DNA from 4 places in the Ensifer sp. Root954 genome. Region 2 is predicted to be linked to each of the others. Evidence: riboswitches for the same ligand, from Rfam matches in the RefSeq annotation. Region 2 holds a riboswitch; each other region holds the start of a gene.
What was found. Region 2 has a riboswitch for cobalamin ahead of ASE71_RS15175 (aromatic ring-hydroxylating oxygenase subunit alpha). Riboswitches for the same ligand answer to the same signal wherever they lie in the genome.
Positions count from the first base shown of each region.

Region 1: linked by a shared signal. The riboswitch ahead of metE (5-methyltetrahydropteroyltriglutamate--homocysteine S-methyltransferase) and the one ahead of ASE71_RS15175 (aromatic ring-hydroxylating oxygenase subunit alpha) in region 2 are both predicted to bind cobalamin.
Region 3: linked by a shared signal. The riboswitch ahead of nrdH (glutaredoxin-like protein NrdH) and the one ahead of ASE71_RS15175 (aromatic ring-hydroxylating oxygenase subunit alpha) in region 2 are both predicted to bind cobalamin.
Region 4: linked by a shared signal. The riboswitch ahead of ASE71_RS19370 (CbtB domain-containing protein) and the one ahead of ASE71_RS15175 (aromatic ring-hydroxylating oxygenase subunit alpha) in region 2 are both predicted to bind cobalamin.

Region 1 covers NZ_LMJM01000001.1:178,889-184,256, reverse strand. The annotation lists gene metE (5-methyltetrahydropteroyltriglutamate--homocysteine S-methyltransferase) at 1-1,872, opposite strand, end outside; cobalamin riboswitch at 1,972-2,191, opposite strand; gene ASE71_RS00720 (hypothetical protein) at 2,210-2,521, opposite strand; gene ASE71_RS00715 (LysR substrate-binding domain-containing protein) at 2,653-3,579, shown strand; gene ASE71_RS00710 (metallophosphoesterase family protein) at 3,772-4,611, shown strand; gene ASE71_RS00705 (ABC transporter ATP-binding protein) at 4,608-5,368, shown strand, end outside.
Region 2 covers NZ_LMJM01000023.1:234,276-239,643, forward strand. The annotation lists gene ASE71_RS15165 (L-threonylcarbamoyladenylate synthase) at 1-535, opposite strand, end outside; gene ASE71_RS15170 (DUF6656 family protein) at 613-1,212, opposite strand; cobalamin riboswitch at 1,530-1,731, shown strand; gene ASE71_RS15175 (aromatic ring-hydroxylating oxygenase subunit alpha) at 1,835-3,079, shown strand; gene ASE71_RS15180 (hybrid-cluster NAD(P)-dependent oxidoreductase) at 3,081-4,175, shown strand; partial or broken gene ASE71_RS15185 (glycoside hydrolase family 25 protein) at 4,398-5,368, opposite strand, start outside.
Region 3 covers NZ_LMJM01000001.1:184,526-189,893, forward strand. The annotation lists gene metE (5-methyltetrahydropteroyltriglutamate--homocysteine S-methyltransferase) at 1-214, shown strand, start outside; gene ASE71_RS00730 (acyl-CoA thioesterase) at 211-1,011, shown strand; cobalamin riboswitch at 1,162-1,388, shown strand; gene nrdH (glutaredoxin-like protein NrdH) at 1,776-1,997, shown strand; gene nrdI (class Ib ribonucleoside-diphosphate reductase assembly flavoprotein NrdI) at 2,010-2,426, shown strand; gene nrdE (class 1b ribonucleoside-diphosphate reductase subunit alpha) at 2,396-4,549, shown strand; gene nrdF (class 1b ribonucleoside-diphosphate reductase subunit beta) at 4,679-5,368, shown strand, end outside.
Region 4 covers NZ_LMJM01000025.1:20,568-25,935, reverse strand. The annotation lists gene ASE71_RS19400 (crotonase/enoyl-CoA hydratase family protein) at 1-432, shown strand, start outside; gene ASE71_RS19395 (ArsR/SmtB family transcription factor) at 483-845, shown strand; gene ASE71_RS19390 (SRPBCC family protein) at 842-1,408, shown strand; gene ASE71_RS19385 (DUF1772 domain-containing protein) at 1,478-1,957, opposite strand; gene ASE71_RS19380 (NAD(P)H-binding protein) at 1,954-2,784, opposite strand; gene ASE71_RS19375 (TetR/AcrR family transcriptional regulator) at 2,889-3,581, shown strand; cobalamin riboswitch at 3,580-3,842, shown strand; gene ASE71_RS19370 (CbtB domain-containing protein) at 3,883-4,059, shown strand; gene ASE71_RS19365 (CbtA family protein) at 4,257-5,054, shown strand; gene ASE71_RS19360 ((2Fe-2S)-binding protein) at 5,107-5,368, opposite strand, start outside.

The DNA of each region.
Region 1 (5,368 bases), on a different contig from region 2:
GCGCAGTGCTGGTTCGTCGATCTGGATGATGGCGATGCCGGCGGCCTCGAGATCCGAGACTTCATCGCGCAGTGCTAGTGCGATCTGCCGGCACACCACGGAACGTGGCAGGTCGTCACGAACGAAGGACCATAGCAGCATGGTGACCGGACCTGTCAGCATGCCCTTGACCGGGCGATCGGTCAGCGACTGCGCGAAGGTCGCCCACTCGACCGTCATCGGGTTTGGTCGCGAAACGTCGCCGAAGATAACAGGCGGACGCACGCAGCGCGATCCGTAGCTCTGCACCCAGCCGCTCTGGGTGAAGGCGTAGCCCGAGAGCTGCTCGCCAAAATATTGCACCATGTCGTTGCGCTCGAACTCGCCGTGAACGAGTACGTCGATGCCGACCTCTTCCTGCCAGCGCACCGCCAGTTCGGTCTCTCGGCGAAGATAGGCGGTGTAGTCGACATAGCTGAGTTCGCCCTTCGCATGCAGTGAACGGGCCTGCCGAACCTCCGATGTCTGTGGGAAGGATCCGATCGTCGTTGTCGGGAAGAGCGGCAATGACAGCTTCTTCGCCTGCAGTGCCCGGCGACCCGCGAACGGGGACTGCCGCTTGCTGTCCGCATCCGTCAGCGCTTTCAAGCGCCCGGCGACCAAAGGATCATGGATCCTGAGTGAGGTGAGCCTCGCCTGGGCGGACGCGATCGAGGCGGCGAAAACGTGCTCGGAAATGGCAAGCCCCGGCTCGAAGGCGCTGGCAAGCAGGCTGAGTTCGTCGAGTTTCTGCGTACCGAAGGCGAGCCAGGAGGAAAGTTCCGGATCAAGCGCACGCTCCAGCTCGAGATCGATCGGCACGTGCAGGAGTGAGCATGAAGGTGCGAGCTCGATGCGGTCGCGGCCGTGGGTCGAAGTCAGAGGCTGCAGCCGGCGGAACAGGTTGGCCAGATCGGTCCGCCAGATGTTGCGGCCGTCGATGACCCCGAGCGATAGGACCCGGTCCGCCGGAGCCGATTGGATGAGCGTGTCGATCTGCTGCGGCGCGCGCACGAGATCGACATGCAGTCCATCGACCGGCAGCGCCAACGCCGTTGCCGTGTTGTCGCCGATCGAGCCGAAATAGGTCGCCAGCATGATCTTGAGTCCGGGCACGTCGGTGTCGAACGTGCGATAGGCGAGGTCGAGGGCGCGACGATCCTTGTCCGCGAGATCGAGCGCCAGGCAAGGCTCGTCGATCTGGACCCAATCGGCGCCGGCGTCAGCAAGCTCCGCCAGGACCCTCACGTAAACGGGCAGGAGCCGTTCGATCAGATCGACCGGATCGAAGTCGCCGCCCTTCGATTTGCCGAGCTTCAGCAGTGTCACCGGGCCGATGAGCACCGGGCGTGTGCGATAGCCGAGGGCTTGAGCTTCCTGGAAGGCTTCCAGCGGCCGATTGTGGGTGAGCTCGAAGCGCTGATCCCTGTCGAACTCGGGCACCATGTAGTGATAGTTGGTGTCGAACCACTTTGTCATTTCGAGCGCGGGAGTGCCGCTGCTGCTTCCCGAATGGGTGCAGCCGGCGGCGCAGGGCGTTCCGGCCGAGCCGCGCGCCATGGCAAAATAGGTGTCGAGATCGACCGGGCCGCCCGTCCAGCCATAGGCCGGCGGGATTGCGCCGACAAGCACGGCGGCATCGAGCACGTGGTCGTAGAAGGAGAAGTCGTTGGAGGGGATGATGTCGATGCCGCGCGTTTTCTGCGCGGCCCAGTTTTCAGCGCGGAGCTTGGCTCCGGTATCGAGAAGTTCGCCGCGGCTGGCCTTTCCGGCCCAATAGCGTTCGAGCGCGAATTTCAATTCGCGACGGCGGCCGATGCGCGGGAAACCGAGATTGGCAGTCTTGATGGTCATTTCCTTACCCCGAAGGTTATGGGCAAGGCTTGAATGCGACGCAGCCGCGGCGCGAGAGCGATCCCGCGTCCTCAACGCGCCTCATCGGACACCCCGCCCGTGGACGTTGTTCATCGCGGCAGGTCTCCTGGCTTGCGGGTCGTCGCGGACCGTTCCGTCTTCCCGAGGCGTCTCCCTCAGTGACATCTTCGAACGGCCGCTCTCCGCTTACAGTTGCGGGGGCAGCTCCGGCATGGGCGCTTGTCTGGCGCCGCACCGAATTCCCTCTTAGCTCCGTCCCTCCAAAGGCGGGCGAAGAACCACGATGGGGCGACAATGCCCTGTTCCGAGTTTTTCGTCAATCGCATAAAGAAATGCTTATGTCTTTATTCTCTCCCGCCGCCGCCCGCGGCGAGACAATGGCAGGACGAGGTCTTTCCATTGCTTTCCGCTCACGGGACGGTTGCGGTTTGGTCGAAGCGTCCTCCTCCGGCCACTGCCACGGATCCGCCGCGTCGCCAACGCGCGCGCGGATATGCTCTTGATCTCGCGTCAGGCCGATATCCCGGAGTTGGAACTCGTTGAACGTGTCGATGGCAACCGGAGGGTTGAGGGTCTTATCGGCCCAGTTCAGGACATGGTAAATCGTTGATCGCACTGCGCTAAGCATTGCTATCCTCACTTCTTTCAAGGGCGTGTGTTCGCGAAAAAAGTGAGGGTTTTTGCCGTTTCGCGCAAAGCGATTTCTCGCATGCTGGCATAAAGAATGCTTATCTCAGTTCCATGAGCAAGATTCCTCCCATGAGTGCGGTGCGCGCCTTTGAGGCCGCCGCCAGGCACCTGAGTTTCACCCGCGCCGCCGAAGAGCTCGGCATGACGCAGGCGGCCGTCAGCTATCAGATCCGGCTGTTGGAAGATCGCATCGGCGCGCCGCTGTTCGTTCGGCTTCCGCGCGAGGTGCGATTGACCGGCGCCGGGCGGCAGCTAGCGCCGAAGGTGACCGAAGCGATCGATCTCTTGGGGGCGGCCTTCTCGGAGATCGCCGACAAGACCGAGCATCACCTGCACATCTCGGTGCTGCCAACCGTCGTGTCGAGCTGGCTCGGTCAGCGCCTCGCGTCGTTTCAGACCGCGCATCCCAACATCAGCATCAGGGTGCACATGTCGACCGAGTTGGTCGATTTCAAACGTGACGCCATCGATCTCGCGGTGCGCAGCGGCGCCGGCGACTGGCCGGGCAACGATGTCTTTCCCTTGTTTCCGCTCGATTACGTGCCTGTCTGCACGCCATCCTTCCTGGAAAAGCACCAGCTCAAGGAGCCCGCGGACGTTCTGAGAGTCCGGCGTTTCGGCAACGCCAGCTGGTGGCGGCGGTGGATGATCGAAACCGGCGTCGAGCCGCCGGCAAGCAATGGCACCGAATTGATCTTCGACGTGCAGGCGATGGATGTCGCCACAATCCTTGCGGATCACGGCATTGCGATTGCCGTCTCGACCTTCCTGATGGATGAACTGAAGAGCGGCAGGCTCATCCGGCCGTTCGAGCATGTGGTGCGCGACGGCCGCGCCTATTGGCTCGTCTATCCGCAAAGCACCAGGCGGCAGAAGAAGATCCAGGCCTTTCGCGACTGGGTCGTCGCCGAGGCCGATGCGTCGAACGCCATGCTTTCGACCGTGATGGAGCAATCCTGTCCGGCGTCGCGTCGGACCTACCGCGGCGCAATGTAGAGACACAACGGGGCCTACTCGGCCCGTCGGTCTTCTGAAGATGACGCTTTCATGGAGAAACTGAAAATCAGCTGAGAACGGCTGTTACCAAACTGACATGGCGGCTCCCTAAAGACTGCGGCCAACCGCAGAGAAGGGAAGTATCAGCCCTCCGACGCGGATACCGCAAGCCATCGTCGGAGGCCCGTTTCCATGAAAATTGTCCAGATCAGCGACACCCATCTCAGCCCCGCCAAAAGCCACTTCAACGGCAATTGGGAACCGGTTCGCGCCTGGATCGAGGCGGTGGCACCCGATCTCGTCATCCACACCGGCGACGTCACCATCGATGGCGCCGACCACGAGGACGACATCACCTTCTCGCTCGATCTGATCGGCCAGCTCTCGATGCCGGTGCTGATCGTTCCCGGCAATCACGATGTCGGCCATCTGCCGGGTTCGCACCAGCCGGTGGATCCAGTTCGGCTTGCCCGCTGGCGCCGGCTCGCCGGTCCGGACTACTGGGGCCGCGACCATGGCGACTGGCGGCTGCTCGGCCTCAACAGCCTGCTGATCGGCTTCGAGGACGAAGAAGACAGGCAGTTTACCTGGCTGGAGGAACAGTTGCTCAGCCGCGACGGCCGCCGGGTGGCCGTCTTTGCCCACAAGCCGCTCTTCGTCGACGATCCGGGCGAAGGCGACACCGGCTACTGGGGCATCCGTCCGCGCCAGCGCCAACGCCTGTTTGATCTTTTCGCCGAAGCCGAGGTGGCGCTGCATGCAAGCGGCCACCTGCACTGGGCCTGGACGGGCAAGCACGCCGGGACGTCGCTCGTCTGGGCACCGCCGACCTCCTTCATCATTGATACGCTGGAACGGCCGATGCCGGGCGAGCGGCTGGTCGGCGCCGTCGTACACGAGTTTAGCGACGTCAACGTCGAAAGCGAGATCATCGCGGTGCCGGGACTGACCAGCCACCTGCTCGATCCGATCGTCGAAGAGGTCTACCCGCTGGCGGCCAAGAAGACGGTCCGTGTGGAGGCCGCGCAATGAGCGTGCTTTCGCTAGAGGGTATCACCAAGTCCTATGGCGGCAACGCGATCCTGAAGGGGGTTAGCCTGCAGGCGGAGGCGGGTGAGTTCATCGCGCTCGTTGGTCCTTCCGGCTGCGGCAAGAGCACGCTGTTGCGCATCGTCGCCGGTCTCGATCATGGCGACGGCGGCGAGATCGTCATCGGCGGCCGCAGCGTCGCGCGCATGGCGGCGGCCGATCGCAATGTCGCGATGGTCTTCCAGTCCTATGCCCTCTATCCGCACCTGACGACGGGCGAGAACATCGCCGTGCCGCTTGCGATGCGGCGGCTGACAGCGGCGCAGCGCCTGCCTGTGATCGGCAATCTGATGCCGGGGCAGAAGCAGATCCGCAGCGATATCCAGCGCCAGGTCAAGGAAATGGCGCTGGCGCTGAAGATCGATCACCTGCTCGACCGCAAGCCCGGGCAGATGTCCGGCGGCCAGCGCCAGCGCGTGGCGCTCGCCCGCGCCATGGTGCGCCGCCCGGCCGTCTTCCTGATGGACGAGCCGCTCTCCAATCTCGATGCCAACCTGCGCGTCCATGCCCGCGGCGAGATCGTCGATCTCCACCGCCGCGCCGGCGTGCCGACGCTCTATGTCACCCACGACCAGTCGGAAGCGCTGTCGATGGCGGATCGAGTGGCAGTGATGATCGGCGGCAATCTCTTGCAACTGGCGACCCCGAAGGAGATCTACGACAACCCCTCCCATATCGAGGTCGCACGCTTCCTCGGCCA
Region 2 (5,368 bases):
CAAGGCCGATTTGGGCCTGGCCGGCGTCGAGGATCAGCTTCAGTTTTTCGCCGAGATCGGCTTCCACATGGACCGCACTGGTCGGGCTGATCTTGCCCGACGTATTGGCGCTGGGTGCGGCCAGTGGTCGCCCGAAGTGGGCGATTACCCGGCGCGAGAAACCGTCGGGCATGCGGATGCCGAGCGTGTCGAGGCCGGCGGACGCCAGCGCATGAACCGTGCTGTCGGCGCGCTGCCGAAGGATCAGCGTCAGCGGGCCCGGCCAGAAGGCTTCGGCCAGCTGCCTCGAAATCGGATCGAAATGCACATGGGCTTCGGCCATCGCCATGTCGGAAACATGCGAGATCAGCGGATTGAAGCGCGGGCGCCCCTTCATCTCGTAGATGCGACTGATCGCATCGGGATTGGTAGCGTCGGCGGCAAGGCCGTAGACGGTCTCGGTCGGAATGGCGACCGGCTCGCCTTCGGCAAGAACGGCGCAGGCGCGCGCGATCGCGCGGTCCGGTTCTCTATCCGTGTCGATGATCTCAGCCATGCCGTTTCCTTTCCGACGCTTCCTTAACGGACGCACCGGAAAAACAGAACGATTTTCTTTGAAGGAACCGGTTCGGCTCAGAGGCTGCGAATGATGCGACGCAACGCGTCATCCTTGGCGCCAAGCATCAGTACGTTTTTCAGCGCGACCTTGGGATCATCGGTGCGAAACAGCAGCCCGTTGTCACGAAAGTTGCGGTTGATGACCATTTGCCCGGCTTCGGCGCCCGGTTCGATGGCGACGGCGAAGTACATGCGTGAATAGCCGGGCTGGATACTCTCGAAAAAATGCGTCTCGTCGCCCAGGTTGCAGAAGAAGTTGGCGAAGTAGAAGGACCAGGTGATGTCCTTGGAGGGAGTAACCGGCGTACGCGCCGCCGTCACGTGACAGTAGCCGAGATGCGGCCGGCCGACGAGCGTGCGGTGGAAGATCATCTTCGGGAACTGGATCGAGGTGTGGAACCCGTTGATCCGCTTATGGGTCGTGTCGCCGGCGGTGCTGAGCTTCTTGCCCGTCCTGTCTGCGACTTCCTCATAGCTCAAATACCGGCGTTCGCTCGGCAACCATTGCCTGCGGTTGATCCGGCCCGTGCGCAGGAATTCGGTATGAACCGCCACCTTCGGCGGGATTGTCGGCAGCTTCTCGGCTGTCGCGTCGTAGTATCTCAACTTTGCCATGATCGTCAGCGCGCCATCTGCCTGCCTGCAGGACCTCTCTCGTCCGCCGGCTAGGCTAGCGGCTCATGGTTAATGAATGATTTCGTCCTGGCTGCATCATTAGCGTTCTCTATCTGACGCGATGTCGCAAACGGGCGAAACCCTCCCGCATCTGCGCCGACCGCGCCGCAAAAGTCGGCAAATGCCCAAGATGTGATCTATCTATATGTTTGCAATGTAAAAATTCTAAGACGGTGGCCTTTTGTGGCGGTTTTTTCCGTGTCGTCATTCTGGAATTGGATGTCGCTATCGGGCAGCTGCCAAGGCGACTTCCGCGATTACATATCCTTACTCAAGGTGCCGTCTTCGAAGGGAAGATGGAGAATTGGGAAGCCGGTCAAATCCCGGCGCTGCCCCCGCAACGGTGGTGGAGCGAAAGCCTCGGCAAAGGCCACTGGACGGTTCGTCCGGGAAGGCGCCGGGCAGGTCCGAAAGGACGGCTCCTGAGCCCGGAAACCAGCCTTGACGGACATAACCGTAACGGGTTGCGGCGGGCAGCCGGATCGGAGCCTCAAACGCATGGGCGTGCGCCCGTGCGGGTTCCTGTCCTGCCTCTCCGAAACATGGCGCATGAGGACAGGACATGGACACCAGAAACGATATGCTTCGAAAGCTGAAGGGCAGGCGGGACGGCTACAGCCTCGACCGGGCCTTTTACATCGATCCCGACTACTACAGGCAGGATCTGGAAAACATCTGGTACAAGGATTGGCTGTTTATCGGCCATGACTGCGAGATCCCGCGGGCCGGCAATTACTTCACCGTCCAGGTAGGCGACTACCCCGTTGTCATCACCCGCGACCGCCAGGGCGCCATCCGGGCGCTGCACAATTCCTGCCGCCACCGCGGCTCGCGCGTCTGCACGCAGGCGAAAGGCTCGTCGGCAAAGCTTGTCTGTCCCTATCACCAGTGGACCTACGAACTCGACGGCTCGCTGCTCTTCGCCCGGCAGATGGGAGAGGATTTCGACAAGGCCGCCCACAGTCTGAAGCCGATCCATTGCGAAACGGTCGGCGGCTACATCTTCATCAACCTGTCGGAAAAGCCGATGGATTTCACGGCGTTCCGCGACATGGCCTTGCCCTATCTCGCGCCGCATCGGCTCGGCGAAACCAAGGTCGCGTTCGAAAGCACCATCATCGAGAAGGGCAACTGGAAGCTCGTCTGGGAAAACAACCGCGAATGCTACCATTGCGCCGCCAATCATCCGGAACTCTGCCGCACCTATCCTGAGGCGCCGACGGCGACCGGGGTGCAGGGCGCCAAGGATGATCCTGTGATCGCAGAACATTGGGCGAAGTGCGAGGCCGAGGGCCTGCCGAGCGAATTTAAGATGTCGCCGACCGGTCAGTTCCGCGCCGCCCGCATGCCGCTTGTCGACAATGCCGAAAGCTACACCATGTCGGGCGCCCGCGCCGTCAGGCGGGCCCTGTCCGCCGACGTCTCCCAGAGCCAGATCGGCACGCTCTTGATGTTCCACTATCCGACCACCTGGAACCATGTGCTCGCCGACCACGCCATCACCTTCCGGGTGCTGCCGCTCGGGCCCGAACTGACGCAGGTGACGACGAAGTGGCTCGTCAACAAGGATGCGGTCGAAGGCGTCGACTACAATCTAGAAGAACTGACGCATGTCTGGACCGAGACCAACGATCAGGACCGTCAGATCGTCGAGGAAAATGCCTTCGGCATCCGCTCACCGGCCTATGAGCCCGGTCCCTATTCGCCCGAGCACGAGGGTGGCGTGATGCAGTTCGTCGAGTGGTACTGCAAGTTCATGGAGCAGCGCCTTGCCGGCGACGCGGCTCCGCTTTCAAGGGTCGCCTGACATGCAGATGGCCTCTTCGTTTCACCATTTCGACGCGCTGCATGTCTGGATCGACCGGCAGCAGATGCTCGAATGCACATCGGCGGTCGTCGAGACCGCCGATGTCATGACCTTCACCTTCCGGGCCGAAAAGCCCGCCTGGTTTCGCTATCTGCCTGGGCAATTCGTGACCCTCGAACTGCCCGTCGCCGACGAGCCAGTGATGCGCACCTACACCCTGTCGTCGACGCCCTCGCGGCCGCTGTCGATCGCCGTCACCGTCAAGGCGCAGTCAGACAGCATCGGCACCCGCTGGATGTTCGAGCACCTGAAGCCCGGAATGAAACTCCGCGCCTTTGGCCCGCTCGGCGATTTCAGCTTCGTCCGCCATCCCGGCGACAAATACCTGTTTATCTCGGCCGGCTCCGGCATCACGCCGATGATGTCGATGACGCGCTGGATGGCGGACTGCGTGCCGGAGACGGATGTGACCTTCATCTCCTGCGCGCGTCGTCCGGAGGACCTGCTGTTCCGTTCGGAGCTGGAGGTTCTGGCGACGCAGATGTCCGGGCTGAACCTCGGCTTCATCGTCGAGGGACATGAGGCACGCCACGGCTGGCACGGGCTTCGCGGCCGCATTGATGGCGCCAAGCTGCCGCTGCTTGCGCCCGATTTCATGGACCGCACCGTTTTCTGCTGCGGCCCCGAACCGTTCATGCGCGGCGTGCGCGAGATGCTGAAATCGGCCGGTTTCGACATGGGCCGCTACCACGAGGAGAGCTTCCAGCCGGCCGCCGCACCTGCGGCGGAAGAGATTGCCGTGCGCGCCGGCGCCGGTGACGAGGGCGAGGTCCAGGCCGCCAAGATCGCCTTCACCATGAGCGGCAAGGAGATCGAGGCCAAGCCCGGCCAGACGATCCTGCAGGCGGCGCGCGCCAACGGCGTCAGGATCGGCGCTGCCTGCGAAGGCGGCATCTGCGGCACCTGCCGGGTTATGAAGGTCTCAGGCGAGGTGGATATGAGCCACAATGGCGGCATTCTCGACGACGAGATCGATGAGGGCTACATCCTCGCCTGCTGCTCGCGACCGCTCGGAGACGTCCAGATCGAAGCTTGAAGGCTTTAATGATGTCGCGCAAAAGTGTGCAGCGGTTTTGCGGCAACGACATGCATAACAACAAGCGCTTAGTGCCTGTCGCGTGAATGCTTTTTCAAGCGAGAGGCTTTAGGGCGCGTTGCAGGGGATCGGATTGGCTGAAACGCTTGCCGGGGCGTCGGTGCCGGCCTCCGTCTTGGAGCATGCGCCCTGGGCGGCATCATTGCCGGCGATCGCCACCTGCAGGGCACGTTCCTGGCGGGCGAAATCGATCGAGCCGGTCACCAACATGTCGACGCCGCTGCCGGCGCCGCTCGTAGCGTCGGCGCGGCTCACGAGCAGCGGCTCGCTAAACATCGCAGTCGCCCTTGCGATCGCCTGCATGCCCGTTCCCCGCTCGGCTTGGGCGACGAGCATCAGTGGCAGTGGCTTTTCCGGCAGCAAGGCGCCCTGTGCCCAGATCGCTTTCAGCGCCGGCGGCGACATTGCCGCCACATTCACGTCGATGTCGTCAAGCGTTCCCGGCACGCGGTAGGGGCAGCGGCGCTTGCCGCAGTTGATGCCCGAGGAGAACTGCCACAGCGCGTAACTATCCCAGTTGCCCATCGGGAAAACCTGGCGGATATCCGGTTTGTAACGGGCGTACCAGAGCGGCAGGCGCGACAGCAGCCGGTGTTTGGCCCGGTGCGCGGCGATGTATTTGGCGGTGATGTGGTTGGTATAGAGGATCGGGTAGCGCCCGGTCCGGGTCTTGATGTGCCCGGCGAAGATGGCGGCGTCCTCCAGCGACATGTACTTGTCCGGATCGATGCCCTCGAGATCGAGCACCATCAGTTCGTCGTCGCGCGGATCGGCGTAATCGAGGAAATGGTTCGCCTGGTCGACGGGATTGCCCGGGCGGGCAAGATGGTAGGCACCCCACAGCAGCCCGTGCGAACGGGCAATCATCCGGCGGGTCTGGTAGAGCTCGCGGCTGACGGCGTATTTGCGCCACATGGTCTTGCAGTGGTTGAAGGTGTCGCCGTTGTGGTCGCCGGTGCAGGAGAAGCTTTCGGGCAGGCCGTCGGAGGCCTTGGCGATGAAACCGGAAACGCGCTTGTCGCCAAGCATCGTTTCCCAGTCGATGCTGTTCATCTCATAGGCGTCGACGATGATGGCATTCGACTTGGTCTTCCAGGGCTCCAGTTCACCGGCGCGTGCGATCGCCGCCGCGA
Region 3 (5,368 bases), on a different contig from region 2:
TTCACCACGCGTGCCCGGCGTCGAGGAAATGGTGCATCTCATCGAAAAAGCGACCGAGGGCCTCACGCCGGACCAGATCTGGGTCAATCCCGATTGCGGACTGAAGACCAGGCGCTGGGAAGAGACGCGGCCGGCGCTCGTTAACATGGTCGCCGCCGCCCGCTCGCTTCGAGCGGCTTTTGCCGCCGATACGCGCGAAGCCGTCAAAGCATGACGGGGCAGCACGAAGTCACGACGGCGCCGGGGGAAACCCCGGCGCCACAAACCCTGATCGACATCGTTTTTCCAGGCGATACCAATCACCATGGCACGCTCTTTGGTGGCGCCGCCCTCGCGTCGATGGACCGGATCGCTTTCATCGTCGCCACCCGTCACGGGCGCGTTCCCTTCGTCACCGCATCCTGCGACCGCATCGATTTTCGTGCGCCTGCGCGCATCGGTCAGATCGTCTGCTTCAGCGGCCGTCCGGTTCGTGTCGGGCGCCGCTCGATGGTGGTCGAGGTCGAGATGATCGCGGAAGATATCGCCACCGGCAGCCGCGCCCTTTGCAGCAGGGGCACCTTCACCATGGTCGCGATGCCCCGTGCCGATGAAACGGATTGGACGCTGCCGCAGCTCGATGTGGCAACGGACACGCCCGAAGAGGCGGGCACCCTACGCATGGTCGACATCGTCTTTCCCGGCCAGGCCAACAGCTTTGGCGCCATATTCGGTGGCAACGCCCTCGTGCATATGACGAAGGCCGCATTCGTCGTCGCGACGCGCCGGAGCCGCCGGGCGACCGTCCTTGCCTCCTGCACCGGTATGGACTTCAAGCACCGGATCATGATCGGTTCGATCATCGAACCCATCGCCCGCATTGTGCGGACGGGTCGCAGTTCAGCCACCGTCGAGGTCGAACTCTGGTCGGAAGAGCTCCTCACCGGTCTGCGACAGCGGACTGTTACCGGAACTTTCGCTATGGTCGCCGTCGACGGGGACAACCGGCCCGTGGCCGCTTTCGCTGCTTGATGGAATGGGGCGTCCGCACCAGGGGCGCCCTATCCACAACCTTGGTGCCAACCGGCTGTTTACTCCCCGTTATCCACACTGCAAAAGAAACCACCCTCCTACCCCCGCCGTCCACATACGGAACCTATTGACGCAGATTTGCGATGAACTACCATATCTAGTGTTCGAGGTTCTTCCGATTCGCAAGGATTGGGAGCTAAGACGGGAATACGGTGCGCCGGCGGGTTTCCGCTGAGGCTATGCCGTAGCTGCCCCCGCAACTGTAGACGGCGAGCGACTGTCCGGATTTGGACCACTGAGGCATGAGGCCTCGGGAAGGTCGGGATGGAAGCTTTGACCCGTAAGCCAGGAGACCTGCCTCGATCACCAAACGTCCACGGGCGGGGTGTCCGGAGGGGTTGAGTGCGTGGCAGGATGAGCCTGCCCGATCGTCTCGACGTCTCCCCGGCAGCCTGTCGAAAGCTTCGGGGTGAAGTCATGCCAGTTTCTTCCAGTTCAGATCCACCTTCTGCGGACGGGTGCGCGTTGTTGCGCGCCTGATTGAAAGGCCGCGCCTTGAAAACCCGCATCCGCGGAATTCCTGAGCGCCCGACCAAAACGAGCCGGCCCGGTTGCGTAACCGACCTTGGGCCAGCTTGACGACGTCAACTCCGGTCGAGTCGACCGGGGAGCGATGTTTCGTGTCCAATCGCCAACACCACGGTTCGCGTTCGCGCGATCCGACGACTTTTTGCGCCCATTTGCCAGACCCTCACGAGGAACCCATGTCGATCACCGTCTACAGCAAACCAGCCTGCGTCCAATGCACCGCCACAACCCGTGCGCTCGACCGCCAAGGCATCGATTATCGCATCGTCGATATCTCCGAGGATTCCGATGCATTCGCGCTGGTGCAGGGTCTTGGCTATCGGCAGGTCCCGGTCGTCGTCGCCGGCGAGCGGCATTGGGCGGGTTTCCGCCCGGACATGATCAGCGCGCTTTCCTGAAGGACGCGGGCGATGGGCCTGATCGTCTATTTTTCCAGTCGCTCGGAAAACACCCATCGCTTCGTCGAAAAGCTCGGCCTTCGCGCCGCCCGCATACCGCTCAGGGAAGGTATGGACGCACTTACGGTCGCAGAGCCCTATGTGCTGATCGTGCCGACCTATTGCGGCGACGATGGCCGCGGGGCGGTGCCGAAGCAGGTCATCCGCTTCTTGAACGACGCGGGCAACCGCTCTCACATCCGCGGCGTGATCGCAGCGGGCAACAGCAATTTCGGCGCGACCTACGGGATCGCCGGCGACGTGATCTCGGCCAAGTGCCGGGTACCCTATCTCTACCGGTTCGAGCTGCTCGGGACCGACGAGGACGTCGCCAATGTCAAAAACGGGATGGAACGATTTTGGACGTCACGACACTCGAACGCCCCTTGAAGGCGACGGAAGCAGCGCTCGACTATCATGCGCTGAACGCAATGCTGAACCTCTATGACGAAGAGGGACGGATCCAGCTCGACAAGGACCGGCAGGCGGCGAAACAGTACTTCCTCCAGCACGTCAACCAGAACACGGTGTTCTTCCATAACCTCCGGGAAAAACTCGATTATCTGGTGACCGAGGGCTATTACGAGCAGGAAGTGCTGGACCAGTATTCCTTCAACTTCGTGCGCGATCTCTACGATCATGCCTATTCAAAGAAGTTCCGCTTTCCGACCTTCCTCGGGGCGTTCAAATACTACACGTCCTATACGCTGAAGACCTTCGACGGAAAGCGCTACCTGGAACGCTACGAAGACCGTGTCTGCATGGTGGCGATGGCCTTGGCGCGCGGCAACGAGGGGCTTGCCCGCGATCTCGTCGACGAGATCATCTCCGGCCGCTTCCAGCCGGCAACGCCGACTTTCCTCAACGCCGGCAAGAAGAGCCGCGGCGAGCTCGTCTCCTGCTTTCTGCTCCGGATCGAGGACAACATGGAGAGTATCGGCCGCGCCATCAATTCGGCGCTGCAGCTTTCCAAGCGCGGTGGCGGCGTGGCGCTGTCGCTCACCAACATCCGCGAGATGGGCGCGCCGATCAAGCAGATCGAGAACCAGTCATCCGGCGTTATCCCGGTCATGAAGCTGCTCGAAGACAGTTTCTCTTACGCCAACCAACTCGGCGCGCGCCAGGGAGCCGGTGCTGTCTACCTGCACGCCCACCACCCCGACATCATGCGCTTCCTCGATACCAAGCGCGAAAACGCCGACGAGAAGATCCGCATCAAGACGCTGTCGCTCGGCGTCGTCATCCCCGACATCACCTTCGAGCTCGCCCGCAACAACGAGGACATGTATCTGTTCTCACCCTATGACGTGGAGCAGGTTTATGGCGTGCCCCTCACCGAGATTTCGGTGACCGAGAAGTACCGCGAGATGGTCGAGGATGCCCGCATCCGCAAGCGCAAGATCAAGGCGCGCGACTTCTTCCAGATCATCGCCGAGATCCAGTTCGAAAGCGGTTATCCCTACATCATGTTCGAGGACACGGTGAACCGGGCAAACCCGATCGCCGGGCGCATCACCATGAGCAATCTCTGCTCGGAAATCCTGCAGGTGAGCGAGGCGAGCGAGTTCAACGACGACCTCTCCTACAAGCACATGGGCAAGGACATCTCCTGCAATCTCGGTTCGCTGAACATTGCGGCTGCCATGGACAGCCCGGATTTCGGCCAGACGATCGAGACCTCGATCCGCGCCCTCACCGCCGTCTCCGAAATGAGCCACATCTCGTCCGTGCCCTCGATCGAAAAGGGCAACGACGACAGCCACGCGATCGGCCTCGGGCAGATGAACCTGCACGGCTATCTCGCCCGCGAGCGCATCTACTACGGCTCGGAGGAAGGCATCGATTTCACCAACATCTATTTCTACACGGTAACCTTTCATGCCATCCGGGCATCCAATCGGCTAGCGGTCGAGAGGGGCGTGAGCTTCAAGGGCTTCGAAAACTCGAAGTATGCGTCGGGCGAGTACTTCGACAAATACACCGAAGCCGAATGGCTGCCGGCGACCGAAAAGGTGAAGGGCCTGTTCGAGGAAGCCGGCATCTCGATCCCGACTCAGGAGGACTGGCTGGAGCTGAAACGGGCAGTGATGGAAGGCGGCCTTTACAACCAGAACCTCCAGGCCGTGCCGCCGACCGGTTCGATCTCCTACATCAATCACTCGACCTCCTCGATCCACCCGATCGTCTCGAAGATCGAGATCCGCAAGGAAGGCAAGATCGGCCGCGTCTACTATCCGGCCGCCTTCATGACCAACGACAATCTCGAATATTACCAGGACGCCTACGAGATCGGGCCGGAGAAGATCATCGACACCTATGCGGCCGCCACCCAGCACGTCGACCAGGGCCTGTCGCTGACCCTGTTCTTTCGCGACACGGCAACGACCCGCGACATCAACCGTGCTCAGATCCATGCCTGGAAGAAGGGCATCAAGACCATCTACTACATCCGCCTTCGGCAGATGGCGCTCGAGGGTACGCAGGTCCAGGGCTGCGTTTCCTGCGCGCTGTAACCTCGCATTCCAGTAACGGCCCCTCACCCTAGCCCTCTCCCCGCAAGCGGAGAGAAGGTGCCGGCAGGCGGATGAGGGGCACCCCCTCACCGCGCGATGAGGCATACACGATCACAAAGGTTCAACGACATGAACATGCACACCAAACCCGCAAGCCGCATCCGCGCCATCAACTGGAACCGCATCGAAGACGACAAGGATCTGGAGGTCTGGAACCGTCTGACCGGCAATTTCTGGCTGCCGGAGAAGGTGCCGCTTTCCAACGACATTCCCTCCTGGGCAACGCTGAAGCCGGAGGAGCGGACACTCACCATCCGCGTCTTCACCGGCCTCACCTTGCTCGACACGATCCAGAACGGCGTCGGCGCCGTCCGACTGATGGAAGATGCGGCCACCCCACATGAGGAGGCGGTGCTTTCCAACATCTCCTTCATGGAGGCGGTGCATGCCCGCTCCTATTCCTCGATCTTCTCGACGCTCTGCCTGACACCCGATGTCGATGATGCGTATCGCTGGTCGGAAGAGAACGAGTTCCTGCAGAAGAAGTCGGCGCTGATCATGGCGGAGTATGCCTCCGGCGATCCCCTGAAGAAGAAGGTCGCGAGCGTCTTTCTCGAAAGCTTTCTGTTCTATTCCGGCTTCTATCTGCCGATGTACTGGTCGAGCCGCGCCAAGCTCACCAACACAGCCGACATGATCCGGCTGATCATTCGCGACGAGGCGGTGCACGGCTATTACATCGGCTACAAGTTCCAGCGCGCGCTGGAGCGTTTGAGCGAGGAACGCCGCCAGGAGATCAAGGATTTCGCCTTCGATTTG
Region 4 (5,368 bases), on a different contig from region 2:
GACCGGGCGCGTTTTGCCAAACCGGAAATCAAGCTCGGCATGCCGCCGACCTTCGGCGGCACCCAGCGCCTGCCGCGGCTCGCCGGCCGCAAGCGCGCGCTTGAACTGCTGCTGACAGGCGAGGATTTCTTGGCCGATCGCGCGCTGGAGCTGGGGCTCGTCAACCACGTCGTCGCTCATGAGGAACTGATGTCGGCCGCCCGTGACCTGGCAAAACGCATCATCGGCCACTCCCCGCTTGCAGTGCGCTCGATCATCACCGCCGTCACCCGCGGCCTCAACATGTCGATCGCCGAGGGGCTGCTGGTCGAAAGCGAACAGTTTGCCCAGATGGTGCCGACCGACGATCTTGCCGATGCGCTTGCCGCCTGGAAGGGGCGGCGCCTCCACGACGACCCACCGCGGCCTGGTCTCTTTTCGCGATACTTTTAAATTCAACCGAACGGTTGACAATTAGGTCGAGCGAGAGGATATTCAACAATATGGTTGAATATCAGAACGCACATCTCGATGCCGTGTTTCACGCGCTTTCGGACCCGACGCGGCGCGCCATGCTCCAAGACCTTTCGCAGGGCGAAAGACTGGTGGGCGAGCTTGCGGCGCCGTTCTCGATCTCGCTGGCCGCGGCATCGAAGCACATCAAGGTACTGGAAGGAGCAGGTCTGGTGCGCCGCGAAGTGAAAGGTCGCACGCATGTGTGCCGGCTCGATGCCGCGCCGATGCATGCCGGCATGGAATGGATGCGCCACTACGAAGCCTTCTGGCGCACCCGCATCGACGCACTCGAGGCGCTGCTTCTCGCCGAAGACGCCACAATCCAAACTGATCCGGAGGAAAAGCCATGACTTCGTCTGCCACAGCCTTTGCCGGCGCCGATTACGGCCGTGTCGTCGCACCGGACGCGGTGCGCATCGAGCGCCTGCTTCCCGGCCCGATCGAGCGGGTCTGGTCCTATCTGACGGAGGAAAGCAAGCGCCGGCTCTGGATGGCGTCCGGAACGATCGGATCGAAGGAAGGGGCCGAGGTCGAGCACGTCTTCCGCCATTCGGAACTGACGACGGAGGACGATCGGCCACCGCAGAAATACGCCGAGCACGCCGGCGAGGTGCGCAATTACGGCCACGTGCTCGCCTGGGAGCCGCCACGACTACTGGCCTATACCTGGAACGAAGAGACCGGCACCCCGTCGGAGGTCCGCTTCGAACTCAGCCCCCGCGGCGACAAGGTGCTGCTCGTCGTCACCCATAAGCGCATCGCCGACCGCGCGGTCATGACCAGCTTCTCCGCCGGCTGGCACGTACACCTCGACATATTGCGTTCCCTGCTCGAAGGCGAAAAGCCGGCAGCCTTCTGGAGCAAGTTTGCCGACCTTGAAGCGCAATACGACGCGCGTATTCCGAAGCCCTGACGGCGGGATGTGCTTGAAGGTCAAGGCGCGTGCAGGCCCCGGCAAGGATCGACTTGCCGGCGCTTTTCGTCAGGCGCGGGCGAAACCGAGAACGAAAAACGCCAGCGCGCCGATCGAGGCCCATGTGCGCACGTGGTTCCACCAGACCCAATCGGTCAGATAGCGCTCACGCCAGAGATCGGTCGCCGCCTGACCGGGGGCTGCCGCGGCGAGCGCGTCATTCATCGGCACGTTGAAGACAATGGTCACCAGCAGCACGCCAACGACATAGGCAATGCCACCGGCGGCAAGCCACCACCTGCCCTCGCCCCCCGAGATGAAGGCGACGACGACGAGCGCCAGGGCGAGCAGCGCCGTGCCCATGAAGGCGCTGAGGAAGATCGGGTTCTGGATCACGACATTGATGGCGTTCATCGCGGCGATCCCCTGCTCCGGCGGCAGCCGCGACAGGGCCTGCATGATGCAAACCGAGAAGATGAAGAACAGCCCGGCCATCAGGCCGGAACCGATCGCGGCGGCAAACGCCAGAGCGGGGATCAGCGGGATCATGCGGCAAGACTCCAAACACCAGTTGCTGCGGTTTCCCGGGCGTAATCGGCAAAGTCGCGCGGACGCCGCCCAAGCACGCGCTCGACATCGGACGTCATGCTGGAATTGCGTCCGTCGAGCACCGAGGTGAAGAGATAGCGGATGAGTTCGACATAGTCATCCGGCACGCCGTCCGCCTTGAGATGCGCTGCGAAGTCGGAAACCGGAATGGCCTGATAAGAGATCCGACGGTTGGCGGCCGCGGCGATCTCGGCGACGGCCTGGGCAAAGGTCATCAGGCGCGGGCCGGTCAAGGCATAGACCTTGCCGATATGCGCATCGTCCAGAAGGGCCTCAACCGCCACGTCGGCAATGTCGTCGCAACTGACGAAGGGCTCGGTGACCTCGTCCACCGGCAGGAAGACCGAACCACTCACCACGCCGTCGGCCAGGAAACCTTCGTCGAAATTCTCGAAGAACCAGCTGCCCCGGATGACCGTCCAGTCGGCGCCGGAGGCCTGCAGCGCACGCTCGGAGGCTTCCGCCTCGTCCTCGCCGCGGCCCGACAGGAGCACCAACCGTTTGATGCCGGAGCGAACGGCAAGGCTCGAGAACTTGGCGATGACGTCGACGGCGCCCGGCACCGCCAGATCGGGCTGGTAGCAGACATAGATGCGATCGACATTTTCAAGGGCGGGCGTCCAGGTCGCCTCATCCGTCCAATCGAAGGAAGGCGACGCCGAACGGGCGCCGATGCGGACCGCTATGCCCCGCTCCCGAAGGCGATCGGCCACCCGCCGCCCCGTCTTGCCGGTACCGCCCAAAACCAGTGTGACTTTCTGAGACATCGTTTCCTCCTGAGGTTCCACCAACAAACATGAGTATCTCTCACATTTGCAAATGTGATAAATCCTCGTATTTTAGGAGTCAAGTCAAAATGTGAGCATTACTCATGATTCCAGATGCAAGTCCCGCCACGCTTCCCGCCGACGACGAGCCTGCGCTGCGCCGGACGCCGAGCCAGAAGCGCAGCCGCGAGCGCGTCGAGCAGATCCTTGCCTGCGCGACGGCGCTCATCCAGGAGAAGGGCAGCGACGCCATGCGCATGAGCGAAGTCGCTGAAAAGGCGGGGATTTCGATCGGCTCGCTGTATCAGTACTTTCCCGACAAGGCGGCAATCGTGCGCACGCTGGCCGAGCGCTACAATGCGGTCTGCAACGAGTGCATCGCGGCCGAACTGGCCAAGGTCACGTCGATAGCCGAACTGCGCGACGCCTTCTCGCTGCTGTTCGACATCTACTACGACATGTTCCTCGCCGAGCCGGTCATGCGCGACATCTGGTCGGCGATGCAGGCCGACAAGGCGCTGCGCGAGATCGATCTTGCGCAAAGCCGCGCCGGCGGAAAGCTGCTTGCCGATGTCTGGGCCCGCCTTGTGCCGGAGACACCGCGCGAAGAGATCGACAGCGCCGCCTTCCTGATCATGCATCTCGGCGACTGCACCATGCGACTTGCAGTCTCGGTCGACCGGGCCGAGGGTGACCAGATCGTCGAAGCCTACAAACGCATGACCATCAAGGATTTTGTCGCGGATGGACCGCGCGGCGGCGCGCACTCAATTGACAACTCCATGACACAATCCTAATCATCTGGGATCGATTGGTTCCCGGGACGCGAACGTGTTTCGGGAGTAAACGGGAATGTGACGGATGGACCCAAGCTGGGCATTCAAATCACGGCCGACCCCGCGACTGTAGAGCGACGTCGATCCACCGTTCCGGAGCGATCCGGAAGAAGCCACTGGCAAGACCGCGAGAGGGCGGCCGAGCTGGGAAGGCGAGGCAGATCGAGGGCATCGAGCCCAACGCCGTGAGCCAGGAAACCTGCCACTCGATACGGGCATAGGGCCCAACCGGGAATTTCCCGATGCCATCACGGAGGTTGTCATGGCTACGTCTACCATTTCGAGCACCCCGCTCTCCCTCAGCGATCGTCTGACCGCTGGCGTCATCGCGCTCTTCATCGGCGCATTCCTCGTCTTTGGCGCCGGCCTTGCCAACTCGGCAGTGCTGCACGACACGGCGCACGACACCCGCCACTCCTACGGCTTCCCCTGCCACTGACCGATGCGCCGGAACGTGAACAACGTTCCGCATCGAACAATCTGCGGACCTGAACGCATCCGGCCCGAGCCGGATGGAGGCCTGCGTGCATCCCGGTTTTTCCGGCGCGCGAAGGCCATCCGCAGCATAGGGAAAATGGGAAGGCTCAAGGACCACGCCACAGGGCGTGGCTTTTGTCGTTATCGAGGGATTTCAAGATGATTGTCAGAACGCTTCTGGCCGCGATCGTGGCTGGATTGATTGCCGGTGTCTTCATGACCGGCGCCCAGGAACTGCGCGTCACACCGCTGATCCTGCATGCAGAAGAATTCGAAGGCGAGGCACCGGCCGCTACCGAACAGCCCGCCGCCCAGCCGGGTGCGGCACAGCCGGCCGCAGAAAACCACGACCAGCATTCGTCGCTCAAAGCCGTGTCGCCGTTCGGCGCTTTCCTCGACGCTTTGTCGCCGATCACCCCGGCCTATGCCCATGAGGGCGAGCATGAGGAAGGCGGCATCATGTTCGGCATGAGCCGCTTCTCCGGCACGCTGATGGCGAACCTCGTCACAGGTTCCGGCTTCGGCCTGCTGCTCGCCGGCGTCAGCCTGGTGATCGGCTACCCGATCACGCTCAGGAACGGCGCGCTGTGGGGCGCCTGCGGCTGGCTTGCCGTGCACATGCTGCCGGCGATCGGTCTGCCGCCGGAACTGCCGGGCTTTCCGGCAGCCGAACTCGGCGACCGCCAGACCTGGTGGCTGGTGACCGTGGCGCTCTCCGCCGTCGGCCTCTATCTCGTCGTCCTGCGCGAGGAGATCGTCTCCAAGGTCGCAGGCCTGGTGGCGATCGCAGCACCCCATGTCTACGGGGCGCCGCAGCCGCTCGATATCACCAGCAACGTTCCGGCCGTGCTCGGCGCCGAGTTTGCGGTTGCCGCACTCGCCACCACGCTTGCCTTCTGGATCGTGCTCGGCGTCGTCTCCGGCTTCATCAACGAGCGCTTCGTCAAGGCACAGTGATCACTGATCACAGATCACAGATCACAGATCGTCAGCAAAGCGACGGCGGGGTTCAGGTCCCGCCGTTTTGCATGAGATGCGCCGCCAGCCGCGCGCGGCGATCTTCCGGCTCCAGCAGCACGCAAGAGTCGCAGAAACTGCCCCCTTCCGTCTTGAAGTAGAGACAGCAGCCGCAACGGATCCGATACTGGCGCGACAGCTCAGCGCCGCTTGCCGGATCGAGAGCCGCGATCTGCTCGTAGCAGAGCTCCTCTGAGTAGAGCCGCGAACCCGGTCGTTTGACGATCGCCAGCGCCTCGGCCATGCCGCGCGCC